One region of the Streptomyces sp. SS8 genome, then DNA from elsewhere that is predicted to be linked to it. Evidence: riboswitches for the same ligand, from Rfam matches in the RefSeq annotation. Region 1 holds a riboswitch; the other holds the start of a gene.
The links. Region 1 has a riboswitch for glycine ahead of gcvP (aminomethyl-transferring glycine dehydrogenase). Riboswitches for the same ligand answer to the same signal wherever they lie in the genome.
Positions count from the first base shown of each region.

Region 2: linked by a shared signal. The riboswitch ahead of gcvT (glycine cleavage system aminomethyltransferase GcvT) and the one ahead of gcvP (aminomethyl-transferring glycine dehydrogenase) in region 1 are both predicted to bind glycine.

Region 1 is NZ_JBSVCZ010000031.1:48,112-51,682, forward strand. It holds gene gcvP (aminomethyl-transferring glycine dehydrogenase) at 1-1,451, opposite strand, end outside; glycine riboswitch at 1,633-1,730, opposite strand; gene ACW69E_RS24445 (PRC-barrel domain-containing protein) at 1,890-2,267, shown strand; gene ACW69E_RS24450 (DNA polymerase IV) at 2,183-3,571, opposite strand, start outside.
Region 2 is NZ_JBSVCZ010000027.1:75,777-79,347, forward strand. It holds gene ACW69E_RS23080 (enhanced serine sensitivity protein SseB) at 1-414, opposite strand, end outside; gene ACW69E_RS23085 (AAA family ATPase) at 529-1,125, opposite strand; glycine riboswitch at 1,461-1,570, shown strand; gene gcvT (glycine cleavage system aminomethyltransferase GcvT) at 1,745-2,872, shown strand; gene gcvH (glycine cleavage system protein GcvH) at 3,017-3,394, shown strand; gene glyA (serine hydroxymethyltransferase) at 3,469-3,571, shown strand, end outside.

The DNA.
Region 1 (3,571 bases):
TGGGTCAGGTACTCGTCGGTACGCAGCAGGGCGGCGGGCAGCACCTCGCCGGCGGCCTCGTCCAGCACCTCGGCGTCCGCGGCCCCGGACTCCACACCGAAGGCGCCCCACACCGCGGCGAGCTGCTCGCGTCCGGTGGTCTCGTCGCAGGCGATGCCGACATGGTCGGCGTCGGTCAGGCGCAGGTTGACCCCGGCCTCGCGGGCGGCGGCCACGACCTCGGCGGCCCGGCCGGGCACCCGCGCGGTGACGGTGTCGAAGAACGTGTCGTGGACGATCTCCACTCCGCCCTCGCGCAGCCCCTGGGCGAGGACGGCGGCGTAGCGGTGGGTGCGGCGGGCGATGGCGGCCAGCCCGTCGGGGCCGTGGTAGACGGCGTACATCCCGGCCATCACGGCGAGAAGCACCTGGGCGGTGCAGATGTTGCTGGTGGCCTTCTCCCGGCGGATGTGCTGCTCCCGGGTCTGCAGGGCCAGGCGGTAGGCCCTGGTGCCGTCGGCGTCCACCGAGACGCCCACCAGGCGGCCGGGCAGGTTGCGCGCGAACTTCTCCCGCACCGCCATGAACCCGGCATGCGGCCCGCCGAAGCCCATCGGCACGCCGAAGCGCTGGCTGGATCCCACCGCGATGTCGGCGCCCAGCTCGCCGGGGGAGGGCAGCAGGGTGAGGGCGAGGAGGTCGGCTGCGACGGTGACGACCGCGCCCAGTCCGTGCGCCTCCTCGATCACGGCGCGCAGGTCGCGCACGGCGCCGGAGGCGCCCGGGTACTGCAGCAGCACGCCGAAGACACCCCGCTCGGCGACCTCGGCGGGGATACCGCCGGACAGGTCGGCGACGACGACCTCCACCCCGGTGGGCTCGGCGCGGGTCTCGATCACGGCGATGGTCTGCGGCAGGCAGTCCGCGTCGACCAGGAAGACACCCTGCCTGACCCTGCCGGCCCGCCGGGACAGCGCCATGGCCTCGGCAGCCGCGGTGCCCTCGTCCAGCAGCGAGGCCCCCGAGGTCGGCAGCCCGGTCAGGTCCGCGACCACGGTCTGGAAGTTCAGCAGCGCCTCCAGGCGCCCCTGCGAGATCTCCGGCTGGTACGGGGTGTAGGCCGTGTACCAGGCGGGGTTCTCCATGACGTTGCGCAGGATGACCGGCGGAGTGAAGGTGCCGTGGTAGCCCAGGCCGATCATGGAGTCCAGCACCTGGTTGCGCCCCGCCAGGGAGCGCAGCTCCGCCAGGACCTCCGCCTCGCTGCGGGCCGCGGGCAGGTCCAGCGCCTCGGTACTCCTGATCACCTCCGGTACGGCGGCGGCCGCCAGCTCGTCCAGCGATCCGTAGCCGACCTGGGCGAGCATCTTGGCCCGCTCACCGGCGTCGGGGCCGATGTGGCGCTCCTCGAAGGGAGTGCCCCGCTCCAGCTCCGCGAGGGAGATGGTGTGAGGAGTGCGGTCTGCTGTCATCTGGAGGCCTCCTGGTCTGCGCGACCTGCGAGGGGCACCGCGGCGCGGGTGCCCCGACGGCCTCCCCCTCTGTCATCGCGACCTGAGAGCTTCACCGGTCCGCGCGCGGCCCGGTTTTCACCGTCGGTGAGGAGGGGCTGCGGCGTCGTCCGTCGTGGCCCGCCCTGCTTTCCAGAGTGACCTCACCCGCGCGGTACGTGAGCCTGAGAGATTCCGGGGAGGATTTGCTCCTTCGGCGCCCCCGGCACTGTCGCCGGAGGACTCTCCCGCTCGGGGTCAACAGCCACTTCAGAGCCTACCAGCGCCCGCCGGCACCGACCCGGCGGCGGTTCCCGCCCGCCTCCCCGAGTGGCCGATGCGCCGAATATGCCGTTTCGTTGTTTGTGGCGACTGTTCGCGAGCAGGCGCCTTCTCGTGCGAGGAGTTGGAGGGACCACCGTGCAGACCGACATCGACCCGCGGGATCTGATAGGCCTCAAGGCGTTCGACAGCACCGGACAGAAGATAGGGACCGTGGACGAGGTGTACCTCGACGACGCCACCGGCGTCCCCGAGTGGGCGGCCGTGCGCACCGGGTTCTTCAGCCGCGACGCCTTCGTCCCGCTGGAACCCAGCGAGGTGGCGGACGGGGCGCTGAAGGTGCCCTTCGAGCGTTCCCTGGTAAAGGAGGCGCCGGACTTCGGCGTGGGCCGCCACCTCTCCCCCGAGCAGGAACTGCAGCTCTACCGCCACTACGGGCTGGGGGCGCCCGGCGCCCGCACACCCGCCTCCGACGAGGACATGACATTCGGGCGGATCGCGGGCTCCGAGGCCTGACCACCCCACGGCGGCAGCGGCTCGGAGGGCTCCAGCTCCGGGTCGTCCACCGCGAAGGTGCGCACCCGGCCCGGCGGCGACCCGGGCTGCTCGAACCGCACCGTGACCCGCCCCAGACCACTGCCCTGCACCCAGCCCGGCCCGTACCGCGCATGCCGTATGTCCAGGCCGGGCAGCCAGTGCCTTACCTCCCGCGTCTCCCTCCCGGCCGCCGGTCCGCCCGCCGCCTCAGGCGGAGCGGGGCTCGGCGGCCGGTCCGCACCGGGGAGCCCCGCGGCCCGGGCGCCGGCCTGGGCGAACAGGTCCTCCTGGGTGAAGTCGGCCAGCCCGCTCACCCCGACTCCCAGCAGTCTCACCCCGGCGGTGGTGTCCACGCCCTCGACGAGCCGGGCGGCGGCCTCCCTCACCACAGCCGGGTCGTCGGTCGGGCCGCGCAGCGTCTCGGAGCGGGTGAGCGTGGAGAAGTCGTAGCTGCGGATCTTGACCACCACCGTGCGTCCGCTGCGCCCCGCCGCCCGCAGCCGTGCGACACAGCGGTCGGCGAGCCGTGCGATCTCGGCCTGAATCCTGGCGCGGTCGGTGAGGTCGGTGTCGAAGGTGTCCTCGACCGAGACCGACTTGGCGTCGCGCTCGGCGACCACCGGCCGTTCGTCGATCCCCCGCGCCATCTCGTACAGCGCTCCGCCGTGCGCCCGGCCCAGCAGGCGGACCAGCTCCGCCTCTCCCGCCTCGGCGATCTCGCCGACGGTGGCTATCCCCGCCCGGCGCAGGGTCTGGGCGGTGGCGGGCCCGACACCGGGCAGTGTGCGCACCGGCATCGGCGCCAGCAGTTCCCGCTCGGTGCCCGGCGGGATCACCACCAGCCCGTCGGGTTTGGCCTGTTCCGAGGCGATCTTGGCGAGCATCTTGGACCCGGCCAGCCCCACCGAGCCGCTGAGCCCGGTGGCGGCACGGATGTCCCGGCGCAGCCGTTCGCCCACGGCACGGGCGGCGTCGGCGGACCAGCGCCCCGCCTCTCCCGCCGCCCCGCCCGCCTGGAGGTCCACGAACGCCTCGTCCAGACTGAGCGGCTCCACCAGCGGCGACAGCTCGCGCAGCAGTCCCATCACCACCTCGCTGACCCGGCGGTAGAGCCCGAAACGGGGAGTGAGGTAAGCGGCGTTCGGGCACAGCCGGCGGGCCTGTGCCATCGGCATCGCCGAGTGCACCCCGAAGACCCGGGCCTCGTAGGAGGCGGTGGCGACCACCCCCCGCGGCCCGAGACCACCGACGATCACGGGCTTCTCACGCAGGCTGGGCTTGGC
Region 2 (3,571 bases), on a different contig from region 1:
CTCGGCCCCGCCCTCGCGGCACAGTTCGGCCACGGCCTCGGGTGGCAGGGGGACGCCGACGGTGCCGTCGGGGTTGACCGCGATGCCCACCTGCGGCGGCAGACCCCGGGCGAACTCCCGCGCGGGCGCGACGGCGAAGGGCAGATGCGAGCCGGCGCACTGCCGGAACTGCTGCTCGGAGCTGAAGACGGGCACATAGGGCGCCCCGTCGAGCTGGATCGTGGGCAGGTCGAGGTTGGGGCTGGCCGGTGAGCCGCCCTCGGGCAGCGGCACCCACAGACTGCTGCGGCCGAGCACCTCCAGCAGCCGGGCGCCCGCTCCCGGGGCGCCGAGGGAGGCGGCGAGGGTCTCCTCCAGCTCGTTGCCGGGCCAGCCGCCGCCGTGCCCCGGTCCGTACTGCTGCGGGATGGTCATGGGAAAACCCTATCGGCACCGGGCGGGTGTGCTCCTCCGCCGGCCGCGCACGCTTTCACGGGCGCGCGGGGCGCGGGGCACGCGAACGCCGGTCGCGGGCGTCGGGCGCGAACGTCAGTCGAACACCACCCCGCGCAGTGCCCCCGCCGCTCCCCGGTCCAGCAGCACCGACGCGACGCAGCCCCTGGGCAGTCGCCCGGCCTCCGCGTCCGCCACCAGCCGGCGCACCGCCCGCCGGTGCCGGGCGAAGGCGTACGCCGACACTCCGCGCCCCCGCTCCGCCTGCCCGGCCAGCGCCACCTCGGGCGGCACGTCCAGCAGCAGCAGGTGAACGGCCCGCCCGCGCCGCCGCGCGTCCCGGGCCAGCCAGCGGCGCACCCAGCCCTGGGCCCCGCAGTCGTGCACCACCACACCGGCGCCCGAGGCCAGGGCCCGCCGCAGCGCGAGGTAGTGCGCGATCCTCACCAGCGGACGGTAGACGGCGTACGGCAGCCGGGCGGGCATCCGCCGCTCCCAGCGCTCCCGCACGTCCTGGGAGTCGATCCGCACCACCGCGTCGCCCTCGGCGACCACGCGGCGGATCAGGGTGGACTTGCCGCTGCCCGGCAGCCCTGAGACGACCACCCGGTCGCCCGCGGGGAAGCGCAGGATCCGCACCGCCGCGGTGCCGCGCAGATCGCGTCCGCCGGCCCCCGCCGCTCTCCGCGGCACCGTCGCGGGCACCGCTGCCGGTACCGCCGCGGGCGCCGCCTTCCCCGGCACCGCCCTGCGCCGGGGCGGCGCTCCGCCCTGTGCCGTACAAGCACTCTCCAGGCTGCTCACCGGATACGCCCTCCCCGCTTTCGCGCCACGTGCTCGCGGCGTCACCCTGAGCGTGTCAAGAAGGACGACGGTGGACAAGACGGCAGCTCATCAGGTGTGTCACGGTGCCGTACCCGTCACGTCACCCCTCTCGTCACGGGCCCGGCCGCACGGCTTCGCGCCCGCCCGGGGGCGGTGCGCGCCGGGCGTGCGATGATGAGCGGGTCAACTGCATACCGGCCGATCGAGTCCGCACGGGAGAGTTCCCGGAAAACGCTGGTAACGACGGTTTCCGGGGCGCCGAAGGAGCAAGTCCTCCCTTGAATCTCTCAGGCCCCGATACCGTGTGGACGAGGCAGATCTGAAAAGCGGGCGGCCCCGAGCGGAGCCGTCCCACCCAAGGTGCAAGCCGTGGCCCGCCCGTGCGGACTCGCGGCGAACCTCTCAGGTTCCGATGACAGATGGGGAGGACGTGTCCTTCCCGCCGTCCTCGTACGACATCGCCACCTCGCCTGGGAGCCTGCCGACCATGAGTGATTCCCCCCGCCGTACCGCCCTCGACGCCGTGCACCGCGCCCTGGGCGCGACCATGACGGACTTCGCAGGCTGGGACATGCCGCTGCGCTACGGCAGCGAGCGCGACGAGCACAACGCCGTGCGCACCCGCGCCGGCCTGTTCGACCTGAGCCACATGGGTGAGATCGCCGTCACCGGCCCGCAGGCCGGCGAGCTGCTGGACCGCGCCCTGGTCGGCCATCTGTCCGCCGTCTCCGTGGGCCGGGCGCGCTACACCATGATCTGCGACGAGTCCGGCGGCATCCTCGACGACCTGATCGTCTACCGGCTGGGCGACGAGGAGTACCTGGTCGTCGCCAACGCCTCCAACGCCCAGGTGGTGCTGGACGCCCTCACCGAGCGGCTCGGCGCCTCCGGCCTCACCGGCGCCGCCGTGCGCGACGACCGCGACGCCTACGCCCTCCTGGCCGTCCAGGGGCCGCGGGCGGCCGCCGTCCTGGCGAAGGTCACCGACGCCGACCTCGACGGCCTGAAGTACTACGCCGGGCTGCCCGGCACGGTGGCGGGCGTGGAGGCGCTGATCGCCCGCACCGGCTACACCGGCGAGGACGGTTTCGAGCTGTTCGTCGCCCCCGGCGACGCCGAGACCCTGTGGCGGGCGCTGACCGAGGCCGGGGCGGACGAGGGCCTGGTGCCGTGCGGGCTGTCCTGCCGCGACACGCTGCGGCTGGAGGCGGGCATGCCGCTGTACGGGCACGAGCTGGCCCGCTCCACCACCCCCTTCGACGCCGGGCTCGGCCGCGTGGTGAAGTTCGACAAGCCCGGCGACTTCACCGGCCGCGCCGCCCTGGAGGCCGCCGCCGCGCGGGCCGCCGAGAACCCGCCGCGCAAGCTGGTCGGCCTGGTCGCCGCCGGCCGCCGGGTGCCGCGCGCCGGGTACGCGGTGGTCGGCGCGGACGGCTCGGTGATCGGCGAGGTCACCTCCGGCGCCCCCTCCCCCACGCTGGGCAGGCCGATCGCCATGGCGTACGTGGACGCCGCCCACGCCGCCCCGGGCACCGGGGGTGTGGCGGTGGACATCCGCGGTACGCATGAGCCCTACGAGGTCGTCGCGCTGCCGTTCTACCGGCGCGAGCGCTGACGGCCCCGGCCGCTCCGTACCACCGCGTACCGCCCACCAGCCGTACCGCCCGACCGACCGCTTGCCGCACCACCGGCCCGGGACACCGTCCCACCTGGCAAGACCCGTTTCTCACACCACACCCCTGATCAGGAGAATCACGCCATGAGCAACCCCCAGCAGCTGCGCTACAGCAAGGAGCACGAGTGGCTGTCGGCCGCCGAGGACGGCGTCTCGACGATCGGCATCACCGAGCACGCGGCGAACGCCCTCGGCGACGTCGTCTTCGTGCAGCTCCCTGAGGTCGGCGACACGGTCACCGCGGGCGAGACCTGCGGCGAGCTGGAGTCGACCAAGTCGGTCAGCGACCTGTACGCGCCGGTCACCGGTGAGGTCACCGAGGTCAACCAGGACGTGGTGGACGACCCGGCGCTGGTGAACTCCGCCCCCTACGAGGGCGGTTGGCTGTTCAAGGTCCGGGTGACGGACGAGCCGGCGGACCTGCTGTCCGCCGACGAGTACGCCGCCTTCACCGGCGAGTGAGCGGCGGCCCGTCCGCCCCTTCCGCGCCCGGATCCGCCGTCCGCCGCCATCCCACCACGATCGGAAAGACCCGGATGTCGCTTCTGAACAGTTCCCTGCACGAGGTCGATCCCGACGTCGCCGCAGCCGTCGACGCCGAGCTGCGCCGCCAGCAGAGCACCCTGGAGATGATCGCCT